DNA from 3 places in the Rhodococcus sp. X156 genome. Region 1 is predicted to be linked to each of the others. Evidence: riboswitches for the same ligand, from Rfam matches in the RefSeq annotation. Region 1 holds a riboswitch; each other region holds the start of a gene.

Evidence for each region. A riboswitch is a leader RNA that binds a small molecule or an ion and turns the genes downstream of it on or off. The one in region 1 is predicted to bind cyclic di-AMP.
Region 2: it holds a riboswitch for cyclic di-AMP, as region 1 does, so the genes downstream of both, ELX43_RS02585 (transglycosylase family protein) here and ELX43_RS18135 (transglycosylase family protein) in region 1, are expected to answer to the same signal.
Region 3: it holds a riboswitch for cyclic di-AMP, as region 1 does, so the genes downstream of both, ELX43_RS18185 (NlpC/P60 family protein) here and ELX43_RS18135 (transglycosylase family protein) in region 1, are expected to answer to the same signal.

Annotation. Positions count from the first base shown of each region.
Region 1 is NZ_CP034766.1:420,742-430,645, reverse strand. Features, by position in the region: gene ELX43_RS02045 (3-oxoacyl-ACP reductase) at 1-565, opposite strand, end outside; gene ELX43_RS02040 (ferredoxin) at 700-891, opposite strand; gene ELX43_RS02035 (acyl-CoA dehydrogenase family protein) at 1,036-2,217, shown strand; gene ELX43_RS02030 (acyl-CoA dehydrogenase family protein) at 2,227-3,327, shown strand; gene ELX43_RS18135 (transglycosylase family protein) at 3,448-4,263, opposite strand; cyclic di-AMP (ydaO/yuaA leader) riboswitch at 4,270-4,468, opposite strand; gene ELX43_RS02020 (sulfurtransferase) at 4,765-5,625, opposite strand; gene ELX43_RS02015 (nitronate monooxygenase family protein) at 5,676-6,797, opposite strand; gene ELX43_RS02010 (acyl-CoA synthetase) at 6,764-8,395, opposite strand; gene ELX43_RS02005 (crotonase/enoyl-CoA hydratase family protein) at 8,466-9,269, shown strand; gene ELX43_RS02000 (LLM class F420-dependent oxidoreductase) at 9,266-9,904, opposite strand, start outside.
Region 2 is NZ_CP034766.1:538,946-548,849, forward strand. Features, by position in the region: gene ELX43_RS02575 (MogA/MoaB family molybdenum cofactor biosynthesis protein) at 1-37, shown strand, start outside; gene ELX43_RS02580 (molybdenum cofactor biosynthesis protein MoaE) at 34-462, shown strand; gene ELX43_RS02585 (transglycosylase family protein) at 553-1,296, opposite strand; cyclic di-AMP (ydaO/yuaA leader) riboswitch at 1,303-1,493, opposite strand; gene ELX43_RS02590 (MoaD/ThiS family protein) at 1,749-2,045, opposite strand; gene moaA (GTP 3',8-cyclase MoaA) at 2,049-3,119, opposite strand; gene ELX43_RS02600 (TOBE domain-containing protein) at 3,226-3,630, shown strand; gene modA (molybdate ABC transporter substrate-binding protein) at 3,627-4,403, shown strand; gene ELX43_RS02610 (ABC transporter permease) at 4,400-5,206, shown strand; gene ELX43_RS02615 (ATP-binding cassette domain-containing protein) at 5,218-6,294, shown strand; gene ELX43_RS02620 (HAD-IIA family hydrolase) at 6,402-7,163, shown strand; gene ELX43_RS02625 (YccF domain-containing protein) at 7,223-7,603, opposite strand; gene ELX43_RS02630 (AMP-binding protein) at 7,989-9,665, shown strand; gene ELX43_RS02635 (hypothetical protein) at 9,675-9,899, opposite strand.
Region 3 is NZ_CP034766.1:1,113,109-1,123,012, reverse strand. Features, by position in the region: gene ELX43_RS05375 (long-chain fatty acid--CoA ligase) at 1-372, shown strand, start outside; gene ELX43_RS05370 (glycosyltransferase family 4 protein) at 496-1,626, opposite strand; gene ELX43_RS05365 (hypothetical protein) at 1,637-3,013, opposite strand; gene ELX43_RS18185 (NlpC/P60 family protein) at 3,092-4,201, opposite strand; cyclic di-AMP (ydaO/yuaA leader) riboswitch at 4,281-4,439, opposite strand; gene ELX43_RS05355 (saccharopine dehydrogenase NADP-binding domain-containing protein) at 4,545-5,915, opposite strand; gene ELX43_RS05350 (hypothetical protein) at 5,967-6,218, opposite strand; gene ELX43_RS05345 (NYN domain-containing protein) at 6,307-7,626, opposite strand; gene ELX43_RS05340 (DEDD exonuclease domain-containing protein) at 7,711-9,444, shown strand; gene ELX43_RS05335 (Lrp/AsnC ligand binding domain-containing protein) at 9,495-9,773, shown strand; gene trpD (anthranilate phosphoribosyltransferase) at 9,788-9,904, opposite strand, start outside.

The DNA of each region.
Region 1 (9,904 bases):
TGGCGTTGGCCCGCACCCCGTAGCGGCTCAGCGCCTTGGCGGCGGTCATGGTCAGGGTGGTGATGCCGGCCTTGGCCGCGCCGTAGTTGGCCTGCCCGGCGGGGCCGAAGAAGGCTGCCTCGGACGAGGTGTTCACCAGCGAGGCGTACACCGGGGCGCCGGCCTGCTTGGACTGCTCGCGCCAGTACGCGCCGGCGTTGCGGGTGAGCAGGAAGTGCCCCCGCAGGTGCACCCGCACCACCAGGTCGAAGTCGGCGTCGCTCATGTTGAACAGCATCTGGTCGCGGGTGACGCCGGCGTTGTTGACCACCACGTGCAACCCGCCGAGGTCCTCCACCGCGGTGCGGACCAGCTCGTCGGCGGTGGTGCGCTCACCCACGTCGCCCTGCACCAGGGCCGCCCGCACGCCGAGCGCCTTGATCTCGTCCACCACGTCGGTGTCGGCCATGTCGTTGACCACCACGTCGGCACCCTGGGTGGCGAGCGCGAGCGCTTCCGCCCGGCCCAGCCCGGCGCCGGCTCCGGTGACCACGGCGACCTTGCCGGCCAGTGGCTTCTCGCTCACCGGCGGCACGCCCGACCGGTCGGACCTGATCTGCGGGCAAAGCTCATCGGTGCTCCTCGAGTCGGCTGGGCGGCGGGACTTTCGACGCTAGAACGTGTTCTCGTCCGGCTCGACAGCACCAAGACGGACGGGCCTCACTCCTCGAGGGCGAGTGCGCTCTTGGGGCAGCGCTCCACGGCCTTGCGCACCCGCGCCTGCAGCTCCTCCGGCGGCTCCGGCTGCAAGATCGTCAGCTGCTCGTCGTCGTCAAGGTCGAAGACCTTGGGCGCCAGGCCGGCACAGACTCCGTTGGCCTCGCACAGGTCGAAGTCGACAGTGACCTTCATCGGAATGCCTCCACTGCGAACGATCGGTGACCGACTCGGCCCGGCCGCCTCGCGAGCAGGCCCTGACCGACACTAGAACCGGTTCTACCGAGAAGCAATGGTCCGCGCTAGTGTCGCAAGAACCTGTTCCAGCCAGGAGGGCCCATGCGGATCAGCTACACCCCCGAGCAGGAGGAGCTGCGGCGTGAGCTGCGCAGCTACTTCGCGCGCCTGATGACCCCGGAGCGCCGCGAGGCGATGAGCTCCACGCAGGGCGAGTACGGCACCGGCGACACCTACAAGGAGATCGTCCGCCAGATGGGCGCCGACGGGTGGCTGGCCCTGGGCTGGCCGACCGAGCACGGCGGGCAGGCCCGCCCGATGATGGACCAGCTGATCTTCACCGACGAGGCGGCGGTGGCCGGGGCGCCGGTGCCGTTCCTGACGGTGAACAGCGTGGCCCCGACGATCATGCGGTACGGCACCGAGGAGCAGAAGGCCTTCTTCCTGCCCCGCATCGCCGCCGGTGAGCTGCACTTCGCCATCGGCTACTCCGAGCCCGAGGCCGGCACCGACCTGGCCTCGCTGCGCACCCGGGCGGTGCGCGACGGCGACGACTACGTGGTCAACGGGCAGAAGATGTGGACCAGCCTCATCCAGTACGCCGACTACGTGTGGCTGGCCTGCCGCACCGATGCCGAGGCACCCAAGCACAAGGGCATCAGCATGCTCATCGTGCCGACCGACGCGCCCGGGTTCTCCTGGACGCCGGTGCACACCATGGCCGGACCCGGCACCAGTGCCACCTACTACGAGGACGTCCGTGTCCCCGTGACCTCCCGGGTCGGGGCGGAGAACGCGGGCTGGCCGCTGGTCACCAACCAGCTGAACCACGAGCGGGTCGCCCTGACCTCCTCCGCCCCGGTGCGCACCGCCCTGCGCGAGGTGCGGGAGTGGGCCCAGCAGACCAAGCTGCCCGACGGCACCCGGGTGATCGACCAGGAGTGGGTGCAGCTGCACCTGGCCCGGGTGCACGCCAAGGCCGACTTCCTCAAGCTGATCAACTGGAAGATCGCCTGGAGCGTGGGCCAGGCCCCCACCCCCGCCGACGCCTCGGCCACCAAGGTCTTCGGCACCGAGCTCGCCACCGAGGCGTACCGGCTGCTGATGGAGGTGCTGGGCAACAGCGCGGTGGTCCGGCACGGCTCGGCCGGGGCCCTGCTGCAGGGCCGCGTCGAACGGATGCACCGCTCCTCGCTGATCCTCACCTTCGGTGGCGGCACCAACGAGGTCCAGCGCGACATCGTGTCCATGCTCGCCCTCGGCCTGCCCGCCGCCAAGCGCTAGGAGCTCGACGTGGACTTCTCCCTGACCGATGCCCAGCAGGACCTCGGCGGCCTGGCTCGCCAGATCCTCACCGACAAGGTGACCCAGGAGCGGCTGCGCGCCGTGGAGACCGGGCCGCGCTGGGACCAGCAGCTGTGGGCCGACCTGGCCACCGCGGGCGTGCTCTCCGCCGCCCTCCCCGAGCAGGTGGGTGGCGGTGGCTTCGGCCTGCTCGAGCAGTGCAGCGTGCTGGTGGAGCTGGGCCGGGCGGTGGCGCCCGTGCCGTACCTGCAGTCGGTGGTGATGGCCGCCGCGGCCATCGCCGAGCTGGGCACGGACAGCCAGCGCGAGCGGTGGGCGGCACCGGCCGCGGCGGGTGAGCTGGTGCTCACCGTGGCGCTGGTGGACGAGCCCGGCACCGGTGGCACCCGGGCACAGCGCAGCGGCGACGGCTGGGTGCTCAACGGCGCCAAGTCCGCGGTGTCCTGGGCGCCGGTGGCCGATGCCGTGCTGGTCGCGGCCGCCACCGACGCCGGCCCGGTGGTGCTGCTGGTGCGCAGCGACGATCCCGGCGTGCAGGTGCAGGACCAGCAGCTGGTGGACGGGGGCAGCGCCGGCCTGGTGGAGCTGACCGACGTGCGCCTGGACGCCGACCGGGTCCTCGGCACCGACGGCGAGGCGGCACTGACCTGGCTGGTGGACCGCGGCACCGTCGGGATCTGTGCGCTGCAGCTGGGCGTCACCGAGCGGGCGCTGGAGCTGACCGCGGAGTACGCCAGGGAGCGGGTGCAGTTCGGCCGTCCCATCGGCAGCTTCCAGGCAGTGGCCCAGCGCCTGGCGGACGCCTACATCGACGTGGAAGCCATCCGGCTCACGCTCTGGCAGGCGGCGTGGCGGCTGGCGGAGGACCTGCCCAGCACCGCGGAGGTGGCCACCGCCAAGTTCTGGGCTGCCGACGCCGGGCACCGGGTGAGCCACACCGCGGTGCACGTGCACGGCGGCGTGGGGATCGACACCGACCACGCCCTGCACCGGTACTTCACCGCGGCCAAGCGCAACGAGTTCGAGCTGGGGGCGGCGACGGCGCAGCTGCTGCGCCTGGGCGCCACCCTGGCCGCGGAGCCCGCCTAGCCACCGCCCTCCGGCCGTCCACGCAGACAGCACAGGACCCCGCACACCGTTGCCGGTGGCGGTGGCGGGGTCCTGTGCTGGTTCAGCTGGCTCAGCCGAGGCCGAGCCGGGTGAGCAGGATCAGGCGAGGGTCAGGGTCTGGCCCGCGAAGATCATGTTCGGGTTGCTGATCTTGCCCTTGTTGATGCTGAACAGCGCCTGGTAGCCGCCGCTCACACCCTGGGTGGAGGCGATGGACGACAGGGTGTCGCCCGACTTCACCGTGTAGGTCTTGCCGCTGGACTTGGCTGCCTTCGCCTTGGTGGTGGCCTTGGCGGAGCTGGCCTTGGGGGCCTGCGCCTTGGCAGCCGAGGCCTTGGGCGCCTGTGCCTTGGCGGTGCTGGCCTTGGGGGCCTGCGCCTTGGCAGCCGAAGCCTTGGGCGCCTGTGCCTTGGCGGTGCTGGCCTTGGGGGCCTGCGCCTTGGCAGCCGAGGCCTTGGGCGCCTGCGCCTTCTGCGTGGTCGCAGCCTTGGGGGCCTGCGCCTTGGGGGCTGACTTGGTGGTGGCCTTCGCGGTGGAGCTGCTGGCGGAGGCGTTGCCCGAACCGAGGTTCTTGCCGCACACCGGCCACGCACCCTTGCCCTGGCCGGCGAGCACGCGCTCGGCGACCGCGATCTGCTCGGACTTGGAGGCGTTGTGGGCCGAGCCCGAGCCGCCGAAGGCCTTCCAGGTGCTCGGGGTGAACTGCAGGCCACCGGAGAAGCCGTTGCCCGAGTTGATGGACCAGTTGCCGGTGCTCTCGCACTGCGCGACCGCGTCCCAGTCGTTGCCGGCGGCGGAGGCCGGCGAGGCGAAGATCGCCATCGGGGCACCGACGACGAGGCCGGCGATGACGACCTTGGCGGCGTTGCGGGCGCCGGTGGAGTGCTTGGAGGCGGTGGTGGTCTTGCGAGTCATATGGGTAGATCCTCTCCCTGCGCCTGCGGAGTCAGCTGTCGGGTTCGGGCTGAGAGGTTGCCCGGCCACCAGGTCCACGAGCTGGGCCTGCTGGCTTCACCCCAAGGTCAGAGCCGCTGATCAGCGGTTCCGGCCGGCATCCCGGGTGTGCCCCTGGATGTGGGTCCTCCGTCCCTGTCCCTGGTTAGATCGGAGGTTCCGGATGCCCGCGGGACAGGATTGAGCGCGGCGGGCCCGGTGTCGGCCGGTTGTTCCCGGCCACAAACGAACGTACGGACCGAGCACGGGTGCGTCGAGGCCCCGCAGCGCCAAGGTCTCGGGTAGGTAACGCCTCCCCGGCGACCCGCGACGTCACCGTTTCCGCAGGTCAGCCGGCATGTCCGCAAAACGGGACGCTTTTGTCAGCAGCCCGGGATCGGTGACTCGGATCACAGGCTGGACCCCCGAAATCGGCCCCGGAAAGCGGCCTGCGTCACGCCCTGAGAGGCGACAAGTCCCAGGTCACAGGCAGTTTTCCTGGTCCACGACACCACCTGGTGATGCCCCGGTGGCAACGGGGCGGCGGGGATCGCTGCTGTACTGCGACCACGACCCCGGGTAGAGGCGACCGGCACCCAGCCCGCTGAGCTCCAGAGCCAGCAGGCTGTGGCAGGCGGTCACTCCCGAGCCGCAGTAGGCGGTCACCGGCGCACCCGCCCCCACGCCCGCCGCGGTGAAGCGACGGCGCAGCTCGGCCGCCGGGAGGAAGGTGCCGTCCTCGGCCAGCGTGGCCTGGGTGGGCAGGTTCTTCGCCCCGGGGACGTGGCCGGCCCGGGCGTCCACCGGCTCCTGCTCGCCGCGGTAGCGCTCGGGGGCCCGGGCGTCGAGCACCACGCCGGCGCCACCGCCCGCCTGCGCCACCACCTCGTCCAGGTCCGCCAGCCGCTCCCGCGGCCAGGGCCGGGCGGTGAAGGTGGTGGGCGCGCGGCGGACGGGCGCCGTCTCCAGCGGACCCCGGTAGGCCGCCAGCCCGCCGTCGAGCAGCGCAGCCTCGTGGCCGGTGGCCCGCAGCAGCCACACCAGGCGGGCAGCGCTGCGCCCCCCGGCGTCGTCGTAGGCCACGACCGTGTCGTCGTCGCCGATGCCCAGCCGGCCCAGCTCGGCGGCGAACACCTCGGGGTCGGGCAGCGGGTGGCGGCCCCGCTCCGGGCTCGGCGGGGCGGCCAGGCACCGGTCGAGGTCGACGAACACCGCCCCCGGCAGGTGGCCCGCCTCGTGGGCGGCGCGGCCGGAGCGGCCGTCGAGGTACCACCGCACGTCGGCGAGCACGACGTCGGTGCGGTGGGCGTCCCACCAGGCGGGGCTGACGACGGGGGCGATCATCCCGTCACCCTAGAAGCCCCACCCGGTGGGAAGCGCTCAGCCAAGGCTCGTCAGCGCAGCGTGTCCAGCCGCGACACCGTCGCGTCGAACTCGCCCACCAGGTCGGCCATCACCTCGGCCACCGGCCTGATCTCGTTCATCCGGCCCACGATCTGCCCGATCGGCATGGAGACCACCCCGGGGTCGGTGGAGCGAGCGATGCGCTGGTGCGCCTCCCCCACCAGGACGTTCTGCAGCGGCATGGGCAGCGGGGAGGGGGCACCCTCGGCGCTCCACGCCTCGGTCCAGCGGGTCTTGAGCAGCCGGGCGGGCTTGCCCGAGTAGCTGCGCATCCGCACGGTGTCGCTGGAGGTGGCCGCCAGCAGCGCCCGCTGCATCGTGGAGGGCCCACCGTCGTCGGCGGGCATCTCACCGAGCTTGTACTCCGCGGTGGTCAGCCAGTAGGAGCCCATCCAGACCCCGGAGGCACCCAGCGCTAGCGCGGCGGCGACCTGCCGGCCGGAGCCGATGCCGCCGGCCGCCAGCACCGAGGCGCGGTCGCCGATGGCGTCCACGATCTCCGGGAGCAGCACCATGGAGGCGATCTCCCCGGTGTGCCCGCCGGCCTCGTAGCCCTGGGCGATGACGATGTCCACGCCGTTGTCCACGTGCCGCACCGCGTGCTCGGCCTTGCCGGCCAGCGCCGCCACCGGCACGCCCTTCTCGTGCGCCAGGTCGATGACGTCCTTGGGCGGGGACCCCAGCGCGTTGGCGATCAGCTTGATCGGGTGGCGCAGCGCCACGTCGACGTGCGAGCGGGCGATGGAGTGCAGCCAGCCCAGCACCCCTTCGTTGCGCTCCTCGTCCTCGTCCAGCGGCGGGACGCCGAGCTCGTCCAGCGTGCGGTTCACGAAGGCCCGGTGCTCGTCGGGGATGAGCTTCTGCAGGTCCATGGACGCGGCTTCCTGCGGAATCTTCGCCGGCATCACGATGTCCACCCCGTAGGGCTTGCCGTCGGTGTTCTCGTCCATCCAGGTCAGCACCGCGTCGAGCTCCTCGGCGTCGTTGAACCGCACGCAGCCGAGCACCCCCAGACCGCCGGCGCGGCTGATGGCCGCGGCGACGTGCTCGGACGGGGTGAAGCCGAAGATCGGGTGCTCTATGCCGAACTGTTCGCTGAGCGCGGTGCGCACAGGTCCTCCTCAGGTCGTTGCTCGGCGTGCTGCCGAGCCCACTTGTAGTCCGCCTTGCCGGTGGACAGGCGCTCAATCTCCTCGACCAGCCAGAGGCTGCGCGGGGCCTTGTAGCCGGCGAGCTGACCACGGACGTGGCGGTCCAGGTCGTCGAACGCCGGAGAGGTGCCGGGGCGGGGCTGGACGAGGGCGGCCACCCGCTGGCCCCACGTCTCGTCGGGCACGCCGATCACCAGTGCGTCGAACACGTCGGGGTGGCCCTTGAGCGCACCCTCCACCTCCTCGGGGAACACCTTCTCACCACCGGTGTTCACGCAGGTGTTGCCGCGGCCGAGCAGGGTCATGGTGCCGTCGGCCTCGATGCGCGCCAGGTCCCCGGGGACGGCGTAGCGCTTGCCGTCCACCTCGGTGAAGAGCGTGGCGGTCTTCTCCGGGTCCTTGTAGTAGCCCATCGGGATGTAGCCGCCCCGGGCGAGCCGGCCGATCTCGCCGGAGCCGGGCTCCACCTGCTTCCCCTCGTCGTTGACGACGATGGCGTTGGGGATGAGCTTGACGCGGGGGCCCTCGGTCCACTTCTCCGAGTCCTTGGTCAGCATGCCGATCCCGCTGAAGCCGGTCTCGGAGGAGCCGACGGCGTCGGTGATGACCACGTTGGGCAGCGCGTCCAGGTACTGGTCCTTGACGGTGGGCGAGAACAGCGCCGCGCTGCTGGAGATGGCGAACACCGACGAGGCGTCGTAGTCACCGCGCAGGTACTCCTCGATCATCGGGCGGGCCATGGCGTCACCGATGAGCACCACCACGTTCACCTTGTGCTGGGCGATGGAGTGCCAGATGGCGACCGGGTCGAACTTGGGCACCAGCACCACGGTGTCGCCGGCGAAGAGCGCCTGCATCGCCGCCCACTGGGCGTTGCCGTGAATCAGCGGAGCCAGGCACAGCCGGGTCATGCCGCCGGAGGCCTCCCCCTCGCGGGCCTGGGCCCACTCGTCGGCCATCGCCTCGCCGGTGACGAAGCTGACGCCGCCGCCGAGCACCCGCCAGACGTCCTCGTGCCGCCACATCACGCCCTTGGGCGGACCGGTGGTGCCACCGGTGTAGAGGATGTAGAGGTCGTCGGAGCTGCGCTCGCCGAAGTCGCGCTCCGCGGACTCCCCGGCCATCGCAGCCTCGAAGTCGGTGCCCGCCGCGGCGCCGTCGGCGTTGTCCAGCACCAGCACGTGCTGCAGCGTCGGGGTCTCCGGGCGCACCGCGGCCACCTTGTCGGCGAACTCCCGCTCGGTGAGCAGCGCGACCATGTCGGAGTTCTGCACCACGTAGCGCAGCTCCTGCTCGCCGTAGCGGTAGTTCACGTTGATGATCACGCCGCGCAGCTTGTAGACCGCCATCATCCAGATGATGGCCTCCACCCGGTTGTGGGTGTAGAGCCCGACGTGCGAGCCGGTGCCGACACCGTGCGCGGCGAGGTGGTGCGCCAGGCGGTTGGCGCGCTCCTCGAGCTCGCGGTAGCTGACGACGATGTCCTCGCAGGCCAGGGCCTTGCGGTCCGGAAACAGGTCGACCGCGTGTTCGAACAGGTCCGCTATGTTGTAGGCCACATTTTCAAACTAGAACCTGTTACTGTTCGGCGCAATAGCAGACCGCGTTCCCACCGCCAGGAGGCCCACCGTGACTTCGACCGAAGCGACCACCGCAGAGGCGCCGCACTGCCTCGTCGAGCTGCAGGGGTCCACCCTCGTCGTCACGATGAACCGGCCGCAGGCCAAGAACGCGCTGTCCGGCCCGATGATGCAGATCATGCGCGAGGCCTGGGACCGGGTGGACGAGGACCCCGCGATCCGCGCCTGCATCCTCACCGGGGCGGGCGGGGCGTTCTGCGCCGGCGCCGACCTCAAGGCCATGAGCAGCGCGCACCCCGGTGACAACGGCGGCGCGGACTTCTCGGTCATCGAGCCGCTGCTCAAGGGGCGCCGGCTCACCAAGCCGCTCATCGCCGCGGTGGAGGGGCCCGCCATCGCCGGCGGCACCGAGATCCTGCAGGCCACCGACATCCGCGTGGCCGGCGAGAGCGCGCGCTTCGGCGTCTCCGAGCCCCGCTGGGGCCTGTTCCCGCTGGGCGGCTCCGCGGTGCGCCTGCCCCGCCAGATCCCCTACACCGTCGCCGCCGACCTGCTGCTGACCGGACGCCACGTGCGTGCGCCCGAGGCCAAGGAGATCGGCCTGATCGGCCACGTCGTGCCGGACGGGCAGGCGCTGGCCAAGGCCCACGAGCTGGCCGACATGATCGCGGCCAACGGCCCGCTCGCCGTGCAGGCCATCCTGCGCACCATCCGGGAGACCGAGGGCCTGCACGAGAACGACGCCTTCAAGATCGACGCCAAGCTGGGCCTGTCGGTGTTCCAGAGCGAGGACGCCAAGGAAGGCCCCCGGGCGTTCGCGGAGAAGCGCACGCCGCAGTTCAAGGGCCGCTAGGCCGGCGCCGGCCCGGGCCCCGCCTCGGCAGGGTCCGGGTTGACCAGCGTCTCGCCCAGCACCTGGATGCTGGCGGTGTCGCGGCAGCCGACCACCAGGCTGGTGACTCCCGCCTGCTCCCACTGCCGCACCTGGGCGCGGACGTGCTCGGCGTCGCCGATGATCGCGGTCTCGGCCACCAGCTCGTCCGGAACCGCCGCCACCGCCTCCTCCTTGCGCCCGGAGAGGAACAGCCGGGTGACGTCGTCGACCACCTCCCCGTAGCCCATCCGACGGAACAGCTCGGCGTGGAAGTTCATCTCCGGCGCGCCCATGCCGCCCACGTACAGCGCCATCGTCGGCTTGAGGCGGGCGAGCTCGGCAGCGGCGTCGTCGGTCACCACCACGGTGCAGGTGGCCGCGATCTCGAAGTCCGCCCGGCTGCGTCGCGCGCCGGCCCGGGCGAAGCCCTCGTCCAGCCACTCGTCGTACATGCCCGCCAGCGACAGCGAGTAGAAGACGGCCAGCCACCCGTCGGCGATCTCCGCCGTCATCGCCACGTTGCGCGGCCCTTCGGCGCCCAGCCAGATGGGCAGGTCCGCGCGCAGCGGGTGGGTGATGGGCTTGAGCGACTTGCCCAGCCCCGTCGAGCCGGG
Region 2 (9,904 bases), 120 kb from region 1:
CGCGCTGGACCAGCTGGCGGGGGGCGACCACCGGTGACGGCACACGTGGCGCGGGCGCTGGTGACCGAGGACGAGCTGAGCCTGGCCGAGCACGAGGCGCTGGTGGCCGAGCAGGCCGCCGGTGCGGTGGTGAGCTTCGCCGGGGTGGTCCGCGACCACGACGGGGGCCGCACCGTCACCGCGCTGGAGTACTCCGCGCACCCCACGGCGGGTGCGCTGGTGGCCGAGGTGGCCGCTGATGTCGCGGCGCGGGTGCCGGGGGTGCGGGCGGTGGCGGTGAGCCACCGGGTCGGTCCACTGGGCATCGGCGACGTCGCGCTGGCGTGCGCGGTCTCGGCCGACCACCGGGCCGAGGCGTTCCAGGTCTGCGCGCTGCTGGTGGACGAGGTCAAGGCGCGCATCCCGGTGTGGAAGCGCCAGGTGTTCCCGGACGGCACCGACGAGTGGGTCGGCTGCGCCTGAGCGCGACGGCCTGGCCCCACAACCTGGTGGCGCAGCAGAAGACCCCGGCACCGTGGAGGCTGCCGGGGTCTTCTGCTGTGGTGCTGTGGATCAGCCCAGGTGGAGGACCTGGCCGGGGTAGATCACGTTGACGTTGCTGATGGTGCCCTTGTTCAGCTGGAAGATGGCCTGGTAGCCACCGGAGATGCCCTGCGAGCGGGCGATGCCGGACAGCGTGTCACCGGACTTGACCGTGTAGGTGCCGGCCGAGGAGGTCGCCGCCTTGGTCGTGGTCTTGGTGGTGGCCTTGGTCGCGACCTTGGGGGCGGCAGCCTTCGGAGCAGCAGCCTTGGGGGCGACAGCCTTAGGAGCAGCCTTCGGGGCGGCAGCCTTGGGAGCAGCGGCCTTGGGAGCAGCAGCCTTGGGAGCCGACTTGGTGGACGCCTGCGGGGCGCTGGCACCGGCGGTGGCCGACGCGTTGCCCGAGCCGGTCAGCACCTTGCCGCAGACGGGCCAGGCACCCTTGCCCTGGCCGGCGAGGACGCGCTCGGCGATGGCGATCTGCTGGGCCTTGCTGGCCTGGTTGGCCTGCGGGGCGTAGGCGTGGCCGCCGAAGGCCTTCCAGGTGCTGGCGGTGAACTGCAGGCCGCCGTAGAAGCCGTTGCCGTTGGCGATGGACCAGTTGCCGGTGCTCTCGCACTGGGCGACTGCATCCCACTGGCTGGCGGAGGCCGCCGAGGCGGGCGCGGCCAGCACGGTGAGGGGGGCGCCGACGACCATGCCGGTCAGAGCGACCTTGGCGACGGTGCGGCTGGTGGTGGTGGGCTTGCGGTGACGGCCTTGGGTACGGGACATCTGGGTGGATCCTCTCCATACGCGCCTGCGAAGTCAGCTGTCGGGTTCGGGCTGAGAGGTAGCCCGGCTTCCCCACCCGTGGCTCGAGTGGTTTCGCTTCACCCCAAGGACCTAGGCAGCAGATCTGCGCCTCGGCCCGTCGTTCGGCTGCCCGAACGTGGGTCCTCCGTCCCTGCTCCTGATGGTTCTCGAGGTAACCGGTTCCCACGGAGCAGGGTTTGGCGCGGCGGACCGGTTCGGCCGGGGCTGTTCCGGCCAGGGGGAACGGTACGTGCGGCACAGGCTGCCGTCACCTCGTCCACTGTGGCCGATTTGTTACCTGTAACGCCCCTGCCACAGTTGACGATCCCGGCATAACCCCAGGTCAGGGCACTGACGCGTCTGTTCGTTGCGGACTCGTTATCCCGCCGTGATGTGACCGAGATCACGTTGGCCAGACGTTTATCTGACTGTTATCCGCCCGCGAAAGGTGGCAGCACGTCGACGGTGCCGCCGGGGGGCAGCGGCCGCTCGCGGTCGCGGACGGCGACCTCGTCGAGCAGGAACGAGCAACGCTTGAGCACCTCGACCAGGGGCGGGTGTCGCTCCGCGAGGACGGCCAGCAGCGTGCTGAGCGTGGCGCTGGCCGGCGCGCTCACGATCTCGGTGGGGGTGCCCGCCGCGGCCCGCGCCGCGGCGAAGTAGCGCACCTCCAGCTCGATGGCGGGTGCGCTGGTCGTCGGGCTGGTGCTCTCCGGAGAGGTGCTCACGAGTCAGCCCCCGATCGCGCTCATCGGGCGGGTGGGCTGCAGGAAGCCGGGGTCGTTGATCCCGTGACCCGGCAGCTTGGCCCACATGGCGTCCTGCCAGCGCTGCGCGATCGCGTCGTCACCGGCGTCGGAGCGCAGCAGGTCGCGCAGGTCGGTCTCGCCGGTGGAGAACAGGCAGCTGCGGACCTGGCCGTCGGCGGTGAGCCGGGTGCGGTCGCAGTCACCGCAGAAGGGTCGAGTGACCGAGGCGATGACGCCGACCGTCGCGGGTCCGCCGTCGACCAGCCAGCGCTCGGCGGGCGCGGCTCCGCGCGCCTCGCTGTCGGGAGTGAGCGCGTAGGCGGTGCGCAGCGAGGCCAGGATCTCCTCGGCGGTGACCATCTCGCTGCGCTCCCAGCCGTGCTGGGCGTCCAGCGGCATCTGCTCGATGATCCGCAGCTCGTAGCCGTGCTCCAGGCAGAACTGCAGCAGCTCGGGCGCGTGGTCGTCGTTGATGCCCCGCATCAGCACCGCGTTCACCTTCACCGGCGTCAGCCCGGCGTCGGCCGCGGCCCGCATCCCGGCGAGGACGTCGGCCAGCCGGTCGCGGCGGGTGATCTGGTGGAACAGCTCGGGGCGGACGGTGTCCAGCGAGACGTTCACCCGGTCCAGGCCCGCGGCGCGCAGGGCCTTGGCCTTGCGGACCAGGCCGAGCCCGTTGGTGGTCAGCGAGATCTCCGGCCGCGGACGCAGCGCGGCGGCGTCGGCGATGATCCCGGCGAGGTCGCCGCGCAGCAGCGGCTCGCCGCCGGTGAAGCGCAGCTCGCGCACGCCCAGGTCGGTGACGGCGATGCGGATCAGCCGGGCCAGCTCCGCGCGGGTGAGCAGATCGGAGGTGGGCAGCCAGTCCAGGCCCTCGGCCGGCATGCAGTAGGTGCACCGCAGGTTGCAGCGGTCGGTGAGCGAGATCCGCAGGTCCGTGGCGACCCGGCCGTGGGAGTCCAGCAGGGCCGAGGTCTGCGGGCGCGCCGGGTCGCGTGGCGGGGTGACGCCACCGCGGCCCGGCACGGGCAGGCCAAGTGAGACAACGGTCATGCGGCCAGCCTATCGAGGCCGGCGAGGGGCAGCAGAAGGACAAAGGGGCCCGCGCAGGGGCTGCCATGGATGGCTGTTCCGCGCGTGCGGGTATAGCGTGCGATTCATGCCGCAGCTGAGGATTAGTGAAGCGGCGGCAGTGCTCGCCGTCAGTGACGACACCGTGCGTCGCTGGGTGGACTCCGGGGCGCTCAGCGCGCAGCGCGACACCGCCGGACGCATGGTCGTCGATGGGGCGGAGCTGGCCGCCCACGCCACCGCGCACGCCACCACCACCACTGATCCGTCCGGGGTGGGGAGGTCGGCGCGCAACCGCTTCGTCGGGCTGGTGACCCGGGTGGTGGCCGACGAGGTGATGGCTCAGGTGGAGATGCAGTGTGGGCCGCACCGCGTGGTCTCGCTGATGAGCAGCGAGGCGGTGCGCGAGCTCGGCCTGGAGCCCGGCCGGGTGGCCGTCGCGGTGGTCAAGGCGACGACGGTGATCGTGGAGACCCCCGAGGGGCAGCAGTGACGGTGCGCCGGCGGCGGGGTCTGCGCCACGCGGTGCCCGCCGGGCTGGCGGTGCTGGCGGTCTCCGCTGCCACCGGGTGCAGCACCGGCGCCGACGGTCCGGGCACGCTCACCGTCTTCGCCGCGGCCTCCCTGCAGCCGGCCTTCACCCAGCTGGCCGCCGCCTTCGAGCAGGCCCACCCCGGCACCCGGGTCAGCTACAGCTTCGCCGGCTCCTCCGCGCTGGCCACCCAGATCGACCAGGGGGCGCCCGCCGACGTGTTCGCCTCGGCCGACGAGACGACGATGCAGCGAGTGGTCGACGCCGGGCTGGTGACGGGCGCGCCCACCACCTTCGCCACCAACTCGCTGCAGATCGCCGTCGCCCCGGGCAACCCGCGCGGAGTCACCGGGCTGGCCGACCTGGCTCGCCCGGGCACCGCCGTGGTGCTCTGCGCCGTGCAGGTTCCGTGCGGGACCGCCGCCACGAAGGCCGCCGGCGCCGCGGGCGTGCGCCTCGCCCCGGTGAGCGAGGAGTCGTCCGTGACCGACGTGCTGAACAAGGTGGTGGTGGGGGAGGCCGACGCCGGGCTGGTCTACCGCAGCGACGTCACCACCACGGGAGACCGCGCCAGCGGGGTCGACTTCGCCGAGAGCAGCGCGGCGGTCAACCGCTACCCCGCGGCCGTCCTCACCGGCGCCAAGGACCCCGCGCTGGCCGAGGACTTCCTCACCCTGCTCACCAGCGAGCAGGGCCGGACCGTGCTGGCCCAGGCCGGCCTCGCCGCGCCGTGAACGTCCTCCGTCCGGGGCGGACCTTCTCGGGCGTGCCGCGCTGGGTCTTCGTCCCCGCGGTGATCGGCGCGCTGTTCGTGCTGCTGCCACTGGTGAGCATGGTCGCCACGGTGCGCTGGAGCGAGCTGCCGTCCCTGGTCACCTCGCCGTCGGCGCTGGCCGCGCTGGGGCTGAGCCTGCGCACCTCCGCCGCCGCCACCGTGCTCTGCGTGCTGCTGGGCGTGCCAATGGCCCTGGTGCTCGCTCGCGTGCAGCTGCCGGGCCTGCGGGTGCTGCGGGCGCTGGTGCTGCTGCCGCTGGTGCTGCCCCCGGTGGTCGGCGGCATCGCGCTGCTGTACACCTTCGGGCGCAGGGGCCTGCTCGGGCAGCACCTGGACGCGCTGGGACTGCAGATCGCCTTCTCCACCACTGCGGTGGTGCTGGCGCAGACCTTCGTGGCGCTGCCGTTCCTGGTGCTGAGCCTGGAGGGCACCCTGCGCACCGCGGGGCAGCGCTACGAGGCGGCCGCGGCCACCCTGGGCGCGCGTCCGGCGACGGTGCTGCGCCGGGTGACGCTGCCGCTGGTGCTGCCCGGCCTGGTCTCCGGTGCGGTGCTCTCCTTCGCCCGTGCGCTCGGCGAGTTCGGCGCCACCCTCACCTTCGCCGGCAGCCTGGAGGGCGTCACCCGCACCCTGCCGCTGGAGATCTACCTGCAGCGCGAGACCGACGCCGACGCCGCCGTCGCGCTGTCGCTGGTGCTGGTGGTGGTCGCCGTCCTGGTGGTGGTGGCCGCGCGCGGCCGGGCCGGCTCGGGCGCGCTGTGACCGGCGGGCCGGTGCGCACCGGTGCGCTGGCGGTGCGTGCGCAGGTCGCCGCGCGCGGCGTGGAGCTCGAGCTGGAGGTGGGCGCCGGTGAGGTGGTGGCGGTGCTCGGGCCCAACGGCGCAGGCAAGTCCACCCTGCTGTCGGTGGTGGCCGGGCTGCTGCACCCTGACGAGGGGAGGGTGAGCCTGGACGGGCGGGTGCTGCTGGACACCGGCACGGGGACCCGGGTGCCACCGCACCGGCGCGGGGTCGCGCTGCTGGCCCAGGACCCGCTGCTGTTCCCGCACCTGAGCGTGGCCGACAACGTCGCGTTCGGTCCCCGCAGCGCCGGGCAGGGACGCCGCGCGGCCGCCACCGTCGCGGCGCGCTGGTTGGCGGAGGTCGGGGCCACCGAGCTGGCGGGGCGTCGGCCGGCGGCGCTGTCGGGTGGGCAGGCGCAGCGGGTGGCGGTGGCCCGGGCGCTGGCGGCTGAGCCCGCGCTGCTGCTGCTGGACGAGCCGATGGCGGCGCTGGACGTGGGCGCGGCGCCGGCCATGCGCTCGGTGCTGCGCCGGGTGCTGCGCGAGGAGGGCGGACGCAGCGCGCTGCTGGTCACCCACGACGTGCTCGACGCCCTGGTGCTCGCCGACCGGGTGGTGGTGGTCGAGGGCGGTCAGGTGGTGGAGGCCGGTCCGGCGGCACAGGTGCTCAGCCGTCCCCGCAGCTCCTTCGCGGCCCGCATCGCCGGGCTGAACCTGCTGCTGGGCACCGTGACCGAGCGCGGGCTGCGCACCGCCAGCGGCACCGCCCTGGCCGGTGTGCTGGACGAGGACTGCCGCCCGGGGCAGGCCGCGGTGGCCGTGTTCGACCCGCTGGCCGTGGCCGTGCACGTGCAGCCACCCGGTGGCAGCCCGCGCAACGCCGTTCCGGTGCGCGTGACGGCGGTGGAGCCACGGGGTCAGCTGGTGCGGGTGCGCGCGGTGCAGGACGGCGGCGAGGTGCTGCTGGCCGACGTCACCACGGCATCGGTGGCCGAGCTGGACCTGGTGCCCGGGCACCGCGCCTACTTCGTGGTCAAGGCAGCCGAGGTCCGGGTGCACCTGCGCTGATCTGCCCAGGACCGGTCGTGGTGGGTCAGACTGGGACGGTGAGCACCGAACCGAGCGCCAGCGACCCCGAGGCCAGCAAGGACGCCGCCGCCGCCTGGACCTACCTGATGGACATGGACGGCGTGCTGGTGCACGAGGACACCATCGTCCCCGGCGCCGACGTGTTCCTCTCCGAGCTGCAGGCCGCCGGCAACCCGTTCCTGGTGCTCACCAACAACTCCATCCGCACCCCGCGCGACCTGCGCGCCCGGCTGCTGGTCACCGGGCTGGACGTGCCCGAGGAGTCGATCTGGACCTCGGCCCTGGCCACCGCGACGTTCCTGGACTCCCAGCGTCCCGGGGGCAGCGCCTACGTGGTGGGGGAGTCCGGCCTGACCACCGCGCTGCACGACGTCGGCTACGTCCTCACCGACCGCGACCCCGACTACGTGGTGCTGGGCGAGACCCGTACCTACTCCTTCGAGGCCATCACCACCGCCATCCGGCTGGTGGAGCGTGGCGCCCGGTTCATCGCCACCAACCCCGACGCCACCGGCCCCTCGCGGGAGGGCTCGCTGCCCGCCACCGGGGCGGTGGCGGCGCTGATCACCCGTGCCACCGGCCACGAGCCGTACTACGTCGGCAAGCCCAACCCGCTGATGATGCGCAGCGGGTTGCGCAGGCTGGGCGCGCACTCGGCGAACACCCTGATGATCGGCGACCGGATGGACACCGACATCGTCTCCGGCCTGGAGGCGGGGCTGCAGACCATCCTGGTGATGACCGGGATCTCCACCGTCGCCAGCGTGGAGCGCTTCCCCTACCGGCCCACGCTGGTGCTGGACTCCGTGGCGGACCTGGTCGGCCACACCGCCCGCCCCTTCGGCTGAGCGGGGCTCACCTGCGTGGCGCCGCCACTGTGTCTATCGGCGTGGCGCCGCCACTGTGCTCACCTGCGTGGCGCCGCCACGATGTCCTTGCCGAGCGGGGTCAGCGAGATCGGGATCATCTTCAGGTTGGCCACGGCCAGCGGGATGCCGATGATGGTGAGCGCCATCGCGATGGCGCTGAGCACGTGCCCGATGGCGAGCCACCAACCGGCGAAGACGAACCAGATGACGTTGCCGACGGCCGAGCCGACGCCCGCGGTCGGCTTTCGCACCACGTCACTGCCGAAGGGCCACAGCGCGTAGCCGGCGATGCGGAACGAGGCGATGCCGAACGGGATGGTCACGATGAGCACGCAGCAGATCGCTCCCGCCAGGACGTAGCCCAGGGCCAGCCAGATCCCACCGAACACGAGCCAGATGATGTTGAGCAGCAGCCTCATGCCACCAGAGTAGGCGGATGTCCGTTCTTCCCTCCTTCTTCCCCTTTGCCGCACCGTGCTGTACGGTTGGTGCAGCAGCCCACCTAGCGGCTGCCCGAGAGCGCGTCACGCGCCCGGTTCTTGCTCCGCGGGACATCCCCAAGCAGTAGGAAAGTCACAGACCGTCTCCACAAGTGTGTCGAGACGGCCAGCTCGAGAGGAACAACAGTGCCTGAATCAGATCTCGGTCCCTGGGACGACTGACCCAGAACCACCAGCAACCACGAGAACGCCCCGGCCACACGGCCGGGGCGTTCTGCGTCTCCCCGGCAGCCGCCTGTTCGGGCACGATGGCACCAGGCGCCGCCAGCCGCGGCGCGGCGGCAGGGGTGCAGCGGGCAGGGGGATGCCGGTGGAACGGCAGCAGGGGTCAGGTCCAGGGGTGGCGCAGCCAGCAGGAACGGGGGCGCCGTCGTTCGCGCGCGGACCCGACACGCCGGCGCTGCTGAGCACGACCATCGGCGCCAACCTCGCCGACACCGTGCGCAGGCACGGCAGCAGGGACGCCCTGGTGGACGTGCCCACCGGCCGACGGTGGAGCTACGACGAGCTGCACGCGGCGGTGCTGGAGCTGGCCGCCGGGATGCTGCGGGCCGGCGTCGCGGTGGGCGACCGAGTCGGTATCTGGTCGCCCAACCGTCCGGAGTGGACGCTCGTCCAGTACGCCGCCGCCGAGGTCGGCGCGATCCTGGTCAACGTCAACCCCGCCTACCGGGTGCACGAGCTGGAGTACGTCCTCGACCAGGCCGGCATCCGCCTGGTGGTGGCCGCACCGCGCTTCCGCGCCGCCGACTACGCCGCCATGCTCGCTGAGGTGGCCCCACGGTGCGTGGCGCTGGAGCAGGTGGTGCTGCTAGACACCCCCGCGTGGGACTCGCTCGCCGCAGGCGGCCGGGACGACGCGGCCGTGGCAGCGGTGGCGGTGGGACTGCACCCGGACGACCCGATCAACATCCAGTACACCTCCGGCACCACCGGCTTCCCCAAGGGCGCCACGCTCAGCCACCGCAACATCCTCAACAACGGCTACCTGGTGGGCGAGCTCTGCCACTACAGCGAGCGGGACCGGGTCTGCATCCCGGTGCCCTTCTACCACTGCTTCGGGATGGTGATGGGCAACCTGGCCTGCACCAGCCACGGGGCGGCGATGGTGATCCCCGCGGAGGGCTTCGACCCCGCCGCGACCCTCGCCGCGGTGGCCGCGGAGCGGTGCACCAGCCTCTACGGGGTGCCGACGATGTTCATCGCCGAGCTGGCCCTGCCCGACTTCGCCGCGCACGACCTGTCCTCGCTGCGCACCGGCATCATGGCCGGCTCGCCCTGCCCGGCCGAGGTGATGCGCCAGGTGATCGATCGGATGCACATGGCCGAGGTGTCCATCTGCTACGGTATGACCGAGACCTCCCCGGTGTCCACCCAGACCCGCTCCGACGACTCCCTGCAGCGGCGGGTGCAGACGGTGGGGCGGGTGGGCCCGCACCTGCAGGTGCAGGTGGTCGACCCCGCCACCGGCGACGTGCTGCCCCGCGGGGAGACCGGCGAGCTGTGCACCCGCGGCTACAGCGTGATGCTCGGCTACTGGGACGACCCGGCTCGCACGGCCGAGGCGGTGGACGAGCAGGGCTGGATGCACACCGGCGACCTGGCGGTGATGGACGACGACGGCTACCTGCAGATCACCGGCCGCATCAAGGACATGGTGATCCGCGGCGGGGAGAACGTGTACCCGCGCGAGGTGGAGGAGTTCCTGCACACCCACCCCGACATCCGCGACGCCCAGGTGATCGGCGTGCCCGACGAGCGCTACGGCGAGGAGCTGATGGTGTGGGTGCAGCTGCGCACCGGCGCACCCGAGCTCACCGCGGAGAGCGTGCGGGAGTTCTGCAGCGGACACCTGGCCCACTACAAGATCCCCCGCTACGTGCACGTGGTGGAGGAGTTCCCGATGACCGTCACCGGCAAGGTGCGCAAGGTCGAGATGCGCGAGCAGTCCGCCGTGCTGCTGGGGCGCGCCGGCTCGTGAGGGCGGGCCTCAGCGGGTGCGGCGGCCCTCGCGGAAGGCGGAGAACACGCAGAGGAACAGGCCCACCGGCACCAGCATGCCGATCAGGTACAGCGCCAGCGGCGGGTCGACGTCGGCGACCGGCCGGCTCAGGAAGATGGCGAGGACGCCCAGCACCCCCAGCGCGAACAGGACGAGGCCGGTGGTGAACAGGCGGGAGCGGCCGTGGGTGGTGCCGGCGGGGGTGGGAGACACGCGCC
Region 3 (9,904 bases), 690 kb from region 1:
GTGCTGGAGGACAAGCTCCGCCAGCACCCGCTGATCAGCCAGTGCATGGTGGTCGGCGACCAGAAGCCGTTCATCGGTGCGCTCATCACCATCGACCCCGAGGCGTTCCCCGACTGGCTCAAGGCCCACGGCAAGCCCGCGGACACCGACGTCGCCAGCCTGGTGGAGGACGTGCAGCTGCTGGCCGACATCGAGGGCGCGGTGACCAACGCCAACAAGGCGGTCTCCCACGCCGAGGCCATCAAGAAGTTCCGCATCCTGCCGGTGGACTTCACCGAGGACACCGGTGAGCTGACCCCCACGCTCAAGCTCAAGCGCAACGTGGTGGCCAAGTCCTTCGCCACCGACATCGAGAGCATCTACACCACGTAGCTCGCCGCGGTCTGGCCGACAGCCCAGGCCGCCCCGCCGCCAGCACAGCGCCCCCGCGACCGACGTCGCGGGGGCGCTGTGCTGTGCCTGTCCCGGGGCCGCTGTTGCCCTGGCGCGGTGGGCTCAGCCGTCGATGAGGGTGCGCAGCCGCTGGGACAGCCGGTCCCAGCGCCAGTGCTCCGCCGCCCAGGTGCGCCCGGCCGCCCCCATCCGCGCGGCGAGGTCGGGGTCGGCCAGCAGTCCGCCGACGGCGCGGGCCAGCTCGTCCACGTCGCGCCCGTCCACCACCCGCCCGGTCTGTCCGTCCAGCACCGTCTCCGGGGCGCCGCCGGAGCGTCCGGCCACCACCGGCAGCCCCGAGGCGGAGGCCTCCAGGTACACGATGCCCAGCCCCTCCACGTCCAGCCCCGCGCCGCGGGTGCGGCAGGGCATGGCGAAGACGTCGCCGAAGGTGTGGTGGGCGGCCAGCTCGTCGGCGGGCACTCCCCCGGTGAACACCACGTCCTGGGCCACCCCGGTGGCGGCGGCCAGCTTGTGCAGGGTGTCGGAGTAGGGCCCGCCGCCCACCAGCACCAGGGCGGCACCGGGCACCTGCCGCTGGATCTGGGGCAGCGCGCGGATCAGCATGTCCTGCCCCTTGCGCGGCACCATCCGGGACACGCACACCACCACCGGGCGCTCCCCCAGCCCGTAGCGGGCGCGCAGCTCGGCGCGCGCGGCCGGGTCGGGCTGGAACACGGTGGTGTCCACGCCGGAGGGCAGGTGCTCCAGCGCGGCGCGGGGACCGAACGCCGAGGCGAAGCGCCCGCGGGTGTAGCGGCTGACGTAGGTGACGACGTCGGCGCTGTCGCCGATGCGGCGCAGGGCGCTGCGGGCAGCGGGCAGCATCGACCAGCCCACCTCGTGGCCGTGCGTGCTGGCCAGCACCCGCTCGGCGCCGGCCGAGCGCAGCGCCGGGCCGAGCAGCGCCAGCGGGGCCGCCGCGCCGAACCACACCGCCGAGCACTGCCGGTCCACCAGCAGCCGGCGAGCCCGAGCCAGCACGTCGGGGGTGGGCAGCATCAGCGTCCTGGGGTGGCGCACCACCTCGAAGGGCTGCGCGGCGTCGAAGCGCACGTGCGAGTCGCCCCGCCAGGACGGGGCGTAGACCACCAGCTCGTCGGCGGGCAGGTGCTGGGCGAAGGTGTGCAGGTAGGACTGGATGCCGCCCGGTCGTGGGGGAAAGTCGTTGGTCACCACGAGTGTCCGGCGCATCCTGAGCAGGCTAGTCCAGCGCCTGCTGCAGCCAGCGGCCCCACTCGACCAGCAGGGCGCCGAGCGAGACGCCGAGCACCGGCTGCACCGCGGCGTCGATCTCCGCGGTGGAGGGAGCGGGTAGTGCAGCGACGGCGAGGTACACCCCGCGCAGCGCGTCCTCGCCCCGGGTGGCGGCCAGGAACACCGCGAACGACCACGACAGCTGGTAGGCCAGCTCCACCTTGGCGCCGCTGGTGGTGGTGGCGAACTGGGTGTCCACGGGCAGGCTGTCCGGTGGGCCCGCCGAGCGCACCACCGCGGCCACGGCGGGTGCGCCGTCGGACAGCGAGACCCCGCTGGCCCGGTAGCCGACGTAGTCGGCGAAGCCTTCGGCCAGCCACACCGGGGCCTGGGCGCTGGTGGCGGCCCGCGCGGCCACGTGGGTGAGCTCGTGGCGCAGCACCACCCGGCGCGACAGCGGGGTGAGCCGGCTCAGCGTGGCCGGGTTGAACACCACTCGCTGGCCACGGACGGTGCCCGCGGAGCGGTCGATGTTGTCCGCGATGGAGACTGCGGCAATCTCCCCCTCGGCGAAGTCCGGGCCCACCAGCGCGCGCAGCTCGTCCTGGTGGTCTGGCAGGAAGACCGCGGCGCGCTGCTGCCAGCCCGGCCCCCAGAAGTCGGTGACCGCGGCGACCGCCGGGCCGAGCTCCTTGGCCAGCAGGTCGAGGTCGGCGGCGCGGCTGGGGTGGCCGAGCACCACTCCCTGGGGCACCACCCGGGCGATCACCGGGCCGAAGTCCCACAGCCCGCGCCAGGTGCTGCGGCCGTAGCGGTCGGCGGCGGTGTCGCTGACCAGCCGCCACACCTGTCCGCGGCGGGCCAGCACCACGCCCACCGGGCGGGTGGTGCTGGCGGCGTCCGCCCCGGCGATGGCGTAGCGCAGCACCACCGGTGGCGACCAGACCTCGTCGGCGCCCAGCCGCGCGGTCACCGCGGGGTCGACGGTGGGCACCGCCTCCTCGGTGATGTCGTAGCCCCAGTCGGCCAGCGGCACCTGGGCGAGGTTGGCGGCCCTGCGGGCCTCGGCGGCAGGGAAGCCGACGTCGGCACCCGTGTCGAACAGGGTGGCCAGCAGCGCGGAGTCGTTGCTGCGCACGGCGACGGCCCACTGGTCGAGCAGCTGTTGCACCGCCTTCTTGCGCGCGGCCTGGCTCGCCGCGGGCGGCACTGCGTTCTGCGAGGCGGTGGCGGTCAGCGGTGGGGCACCGGTGGTGCTGGGCCCGGACACTCCCGCGTCCCGCGACGTTGGGGTGTCCGACCGCAGCGCCACCACGGCCGCGGTGATCACCAGGACGAGCACGAGCGCCGCCAGCAGGACGCGCGGCAGCGCACGACTGCTCATCGGTCCAGCCTAGGACACCCCGTCGTCGTGGCGGGGTGTCCGTTCCGGTGGCCCGCGCGGATCAGTGCAGCGGAGTGATCAGTAGCGGCGAGCACCGGTGTAGGGCATGTTGCCCATCGGCGCGACCTTGACGGGCTGGCCCTCGGTGGGGGCGTGCACCATGTTGCCGCCGCCGGCGTAGATGCCCACGTGCGAGACCGGGCTGTAGAAGAACACCAGGTCGCCGGGCTGCAGCTGGTCGCGGGAGACCGGGGTGCCGCCGCCGGCCTGTGCTGCGGCGGTGCGCGGGATGGCGGTGCCGGCCTGGCGGAAGGCCCACTGGGTCAGCCCGGAGCAGTCGAAGGAGCCGGGGCCGGTGGCGCCGTATACGTAGGGCGAGCCGAGCTTGCTCATCGCCGCCTGCAGGGCGGTGGCGCCGCGACCCGAACCGGCGGACCGGGTGCTGGCGACCGCGGGAGCGGCCGGGGCGACGGCCCCGCCACGAACGGCCGCAGCGGGAGCCGCGGGCTGGCTGGCAGCCTCCGCGGGCGGCGTGACGGGGGTGGTGGGAACCGGGGAGACGAAGCCCGCCGGGACGATGGCACCGGCGTAGCGCACCCGCTCGGCCTCGGTGAGCGAGGCCAGCTTGGCGCGGACCGCGGTGGCGCGGGTGCTCAGCTCGTCCTGCTTCTTGCGCAGGTCCGCCTGCACCAGGGCGGCGGCGTCGGCGGCGGCCTTGGCGGCGGCAGTGGCCGAGCGCGCGTCGGTGGCGGCGGTGGCGGCCTGGGCGGAGGCGGCGGAGAACTTCTGCACCCGGTCGTTGGTGTCCGCGGCCAGCACGTCCAGGCCCGACATCTGGTCGAGCAGGTCCTGCGGCGACTCGCTGATCATCAGCGCGGACAGCTTGTTCAGGCGTGCGCCCTGGTAGGAGGCGGAGGTGAGGGCGTCCACGGTGCCGCGGAACTGCTCCTGCTCCGACTGCGCCACCCGGAGGCTCTCCTGCGCGGAACCCAGCCGGGTCTCGGCGTCGACCCGCTGCGATTGCTTGGCGTCCAGGTCGACCTGCGCGCCCAGGAGCTGCTCGTTGACCACCTCGGCGTCGTGGCCCAGCCGGGCGAGCTCCTGCTCAGCCTGGGTCGCGTTGTCGGGGAGCACCGGGTCGGCGCTGGCCGGGGTGGCCGACATCGTGGCGATGGCCACCGCGGCCATTCCGGCGGCGAGGACGCCACGAACAGTGCGTGTGCGGGCCGTACGAGCTCGAGCTAGGGACGCCACAGGGCGAAGTCTCCTTGTATCCGTTAACCGCCTACCGAGTTAGCTGACGGGTTCGGACTGGACACAAACAGCCCTACAGCGCGGTCGCCCGTGACGGCGGCGAGCTGATTCACCCCGGAGAACTGGGTTCCCGGCTCGACTCCCCGACGGGTCGACTCGGCGGTGACCCCCAGTGCAATCCTCTTGAGACCGCTAACCCCTGGAAGGTCTCGGCCAGGTTACGGAATGGACATCCCCCGTGTCTACTGTGACCGTTTCGAGACGTGGGTGGCGTCGCTCAACGGCTCGCCACGTCGAAGGTCATGCCGGCGCGGCGCAACCTGTCGAGCAGGGCGGTCCCCATGGCGCTGGCCGGGGTGAGCACGCCCGCCGCTGCAGGCAGCTGCGCGCGGTCCAGGGCCAGGCACAGCGCGCTCTCCCCCATCATCATCGCGGTCGCGGCGTAACCGGGATCACCCTGCGCGGCGACGGTGCACACGTAGCGTCGACCGGTGGTGGTGCGGGTGTGCACCTCCATCCGGAAGTAGCCGTTGCGCTGCGCTCGCTCGGACGGGCCGCTGCCGGGGCTGGGCAGCACCCGGTCGAGCACCCAGCGGGCGGGGCCGAACATGAGCCCGGCCGCAGCACCCCAGGTGCCGCCGGCGATGGCCAGCGCAGCACCGGGTGAGACCACCGAGTCGCCGCAGCCGATCACCTCGCGGTAGCGGAGCGTGCGGCCGTAGGCCCAGCCCTGCAGCGCGTTGCTGCGCCGCACGATCCGGGTGTTGTACTGCGCCATGACGAACGGGGCCGTCCAGCCGCCCACCTCGGGGTCGCGGCGCACGAAGGCCTGGTCGGCCTCCTCGCCCAGCTGCGGCTCGGCGGCGCGGTCGGGGCTCATCGCGTAGGGGTCGGCCACGTGCTCGGCCAGGGACGGGTCGGTGCGCACCACGTCCACCTGGTTGCGCAGCGAGTCGATGGTGCCGCCGCTGAACCCGCCGCGGGCCGCCTTCACCACCAGCGTGGTGTCGGTGAGCTCGCCGGCGCCGTCCGCGCGGACCTGCTCGTGCAGGCTGAGCACCCCGAGGTCGGAGGGGATGGAGTCGAAGCCGCAGGAGTGCACGATGCGGGCACCGGTGCGCGCCGCCACGTCGTGGGCGGCGGCCATGCTGTCGCGGACGAAGAGCACCTCGCCGGTGAGGTCGACGTAGTCGGTGCCCGCGGCGGCGCAGGCGCGCACCAGGGGCAGGCCGTACTTGGCGTAGGGCCCCACCGTGGTGGCGACCACCCGGGCGGCCTGGGCCACCCGGCCCACCGCGTCGGCGTCGGCCGCGTCGGCCACCACCAGCGGCCAGCTCTGCGCGGCCGGGCCCAGCCCCGCGCGAGCCGACTCCAGCCGCTGCAGGGAGCGACCGGCCAGGCCCACGCGCAGGTCCGCCGGGGCGTGCTCGGCCAGGTAGCGGGCCACGAGCTTGCCGACGAAGCCGGTGGCTCCGAACAGGACGACATCGAGCTCCCGGTCCCCGGCGGGCTGCACCGGGGCTTCCGGCGCGGCGGGCTCGGTGGGTGCGGTCGGCTCGGTGGGTGCGGGCTCCGTCACCTCCACCACGGGCTCCGTGGACTCGGAAGGCTCAGTGGGCTCGAGGGGCTCGTGCTCGGTGTCTGCCATGCCGACCACCCTAGGGGGACAGGGCGAGCCGCCGCTGCCCCACGAGGCGGCTCAGCCCGCGCGGCGGTCCGGCGCCGGCGGCGGATCCTGGGGCACCAGCCGCAGGCGGGGCACCATGCCGGCCTCGGCCAGCACCTCCATGGCCCGCTGCTCCTCGGCCCCGATCTCCACCGCGCTGCGAGCGGGCAGCCCGGTGGTGGCCGTGGCCGGCGCGGGGAGCCCGGGGTGGCCCAGCAGCACGGAGATCACGCAGTCTCCGCACGCGAGGTCGCGCACCGCACACGTGTCGCAGTCGATCACCATGGTCCTGCTCCATCTCGCCGAGCGGTCGGGTGGCTCCTGACCGGCCTCGGCGCGGACGCTAGGGGCGGGCACCGACAAGAACCCGTGCTCAGCGGGCCAGCCGCTCCAGGAGCACGTCCGAGGCGACGCTGTGCGCGCCCATCGCCCGCACCGACTCGGCCACCTCCCGGTCGGAGCTGGCCACCACCACCGGCCGGCCCTCCGGCTCGGCGGCGGTGAGCTCGCGGATGACGTCGTCGGCGATCACGCCGTCGGCGCTGAAGACCACCCGCACCCCGCGCGCCCACACGTGTCCGCCGCCGGAGACCACCGCCGCGCCGTCGAACACCACGGTGACCTCCGCCCGGGTCTGGGCGGCCAGCAGCGCCAGCGAGCGCACCAGCCGGTCGCGCTGGGCGATCAGCGTCAGCTGCGGGTACCCGGTCTTGCTCACGTTGTAGCCGTCCACCAGCAGGTGCACCTCCGGCAGCCGCAGCGCCCGGTCCAGCGCGCGCTCGTCGGGCAGCACCCGGCCGGGGGTGCGCGGCCGAGCGAGGGCGGCGGCCACCTGGTCGGCCGGCAGCACGCCGCGGGCGGTGGTCTGCGGGTAGATGCCCAGCTCGGAGCGCAGGCCCTTGCCCACCCCGGTGAGGGTGTCCAGCAGCAGCCGCAGCCGCACGTCGTCGGCGTTGCGGGCCTCCCCCGCCGCCAGCCGGGCCTGGTCGCGCTCGCGCTCGGCCCGCTCGGCCCTGGCCTGCTCGGCCGCCAGCCGCGCCTGGTCGCGGGCCCAGTCCGCGCGCACCTGCTCCAGCTCGGCCGCCACGTCCTGGGCGCGGCCCTGCTGGGTGGTCGAGGCGACCGCGGCGGCGTCCAGTGCCTCCCGCAGGCGCTGGCCCTGCTGGCGCAGCCGCGCGCGCAGCCGGGTCACCTCCTCCTCCAGCGCGGGGGCGGGGGCGGCGGCAGTCGCCTCCCGTGCCTGGGCCAGCTCGGCCGCCAGGCGCTCGTGGGTGCGCTCCGCCTTCAGCAGCCGCCCGCGCAGCACCGCCACCTCCGCCCGCAGCGCCCGCAGCTCGTCGATCTCGCCCGCCTCCGCCACCAGCTCGGCCGCCACCGGCTCACCCAGCAGCAGGCTGCTGGCGGCGGCGGCCACCCGGTCGGCGGAGGCGGTGTCCAGCTGGTGGACCGTGCTGCCCCGCAGCTGCTCCACCACCGCCGCCCGGAAGCGGGGCTGGGTCCGCACCGCCGCGACCATCTGCCGCGAGCCCAGGCGTCGGCGCTTGGCGGGGGTGAACCGCAGCAGCGGTCGCAGCTCGGCGGGCACGTCGGCGGGGCGCATGGCGGGCAGCGCCGCGTCGACCAGGTCGGCCAGCCGGTCGAGCACCGCGGCGGGCAGCTCCTCCGGCCCGGCGTCGCGCAGGGTTTCGGTCACCGCTCAATGCTATTCACCGGGCAACGCCGCAGGTCGCGGCGACGGCACAGGAAGTGTCGGTCGCCTGACCTAGCGTGCGCGCCCATGAGCTCTCCACAGCTGGTGCAGCCGAACCAGCGGCAGCTGACGTTCGACGAGCTGGGCACCCCGCTGAGCGAGGTCACCTTCGTGGTGGTGGACCTGGAGACCACCGGCGGCAAGGCCGGCGTGGACGCGATCACCGAGATCGGCGCGGTGAAGGTGCGCGGCGGTGAGGTGGTCGGCGAGCTGGCCACCCTGGTCGACCCCGAGCGCGGCATCCCCCCGCAGATCAGCCAGATCACCGGCATCACCTCGGCGATGGTGCACGACGCCCCGACCATCGCCGCCGTGCTGCCCGCGTTCCTGGAGTTCGCCGCCGGCGCGGTGCTGGTGGCCCACAACGCCCCCTTCGACACGGGCTTCCTCAAGGCGGCCTGCGAGCGGCTGGGGCTGCCCTGGCCCGCCCCGCGGGTGCTGTGCACGGTGAAGCTGGCCCGCCGGGTGCTCACCCGCGACGAGGCACCCTCGGTGCGGCTGTCCGCGCTGTCGGCGCTGTTCGGCACCGAGACGCTGCCCACCCACCGCGCCCTCGACGACGCCCGTGCCACCGTGGAGGTGATGCACCGGTTGTTCGAGCGGGTGGGCAACCTGGGGGTGCACAGCTACGAGGAGCTGGTCACCTTCCTGCCCGCGGTCACCCCGACCCAGCGGCGCAAGCGCAGCCTGGCCGAGCACCTGCCCAGCGAGCCGGGCGTCTACCTCTTCCGCGGGCCGGGCGAGGAGGTGCTCTACGTGGGCACCGCCACCGACCTGCGGCGCCGGGTGCGCAGCTACTTCACCGGCTCGGAGACCCGCACCCGGATCAAGGAGATGGTGGCGCTGGCCACCCGGGTGGACTCGGTGAGCTGCGCGCACGCGCTGGAGGCCGGGGTGCGCGAGCTGCGGCTGCTGGCCCACCACGCCCCGCCCTACAACCGGCGCTCCAAGTTCCCGCACAAGGCGTGGTGGGTGACGCTCACCGACGAGGCCTTCCCGCGGCTGTCGGTGGTGCGCACCCCGCGGGACGGGGCCCTGGGGCCGTTCTCCCGCCGCTCGGCCGCGGTGGAGGCCGCCCAGGTGCTGGCCGACGCCAGCGCGGTGCGGCCCTGCTCGCAGCGCATCCCGCTGCGCTCCCCCAGCGCCACCCCGTGCGCGCTGCACGAGATGAACCGCTGCGCGGCGCCCTGCGCGGGGCTGCAGTCGGCCACCGACTACGCCCGCGGGCCGCGGCTGGTCGCCGAGGCGGTGGCCGGTCGCGACACCCGGGTGCTGCTCACGCTGGTGGCCGGGGTGGAGGAGCTGTCCACGCAGTGCCGGTTCGAGTCCGCGGCCCAGCGCCGCGACGAGGCCGCCGCGCTCATCGCCGCCACCCGGCGGGCCCAGCGGCTGGCCGCCCTGGCCGCGGTGGACGAGCTGGTGGCCGCGCGGCCGGACGGCAGCGGCGGCTGGGAGCTGGTGGTGGTGCGCTGCGGACGGCTGGCCTCGGCGGGCACCGCCCCGCGCGGAGTGCACCCGGTACCGGTGGTGGACGTCCTGGTGGCCTCGGCCGAGACGGTGCTGCCCGGACCCGGACCGCTGCGCGGCGCCCCCGCCGAGGAGGTGGGGCTGGTGGCCCGGTGGCTGGAGCAGCCCGGGGTGCGCCTGGTGCGCGCCAGCACTCCCTACGCCGAGCCCGCCTGGGGTGCCGGACGCTGGACGGAGTGGGCGGTGCGGGCCCGGACCGCGGCGCGGGAGCCGCTGCAGGCCCAGCACTGGTGAGCGGGGCACCGGCCCCTAAACTCCGGGCACGGCCCTACCCAGGAGGATCTGTGCTCACAGCCATCGTTCTCGTGCACACCGCAGCTGACCGCATCCCGGAGGTGGCCCAGCAGATCGCCGACATCCCCGGCGTCACCGAGGTCTACTCGTGCGCCGGCGACGTGGACCTCATCGCGCTGCTGCGGGTGCGGGAGCACGAGCAGATCGCCGAGATCGTCACCGAGCACATCAGCAAGGTGCCGGGCGTGCAGCGCACGGGCACCCACATCGCCTTCCGGTCCTACTCCAGCCTGGACGCCGACTCCGGCTTCGAGATCGGCGCGAGCTAGCCGCTGGCCCGCCCTCAGCCGGCCAGCTGGGTGGACAGCACCGCCCACCGGCGCAGCAGGGTCGCCGCGGCACCGCTGTCGATCGACTCCGCCGCCCGCGGAAGCTGGGCTGCCACTGCCTCGGTCAGCCC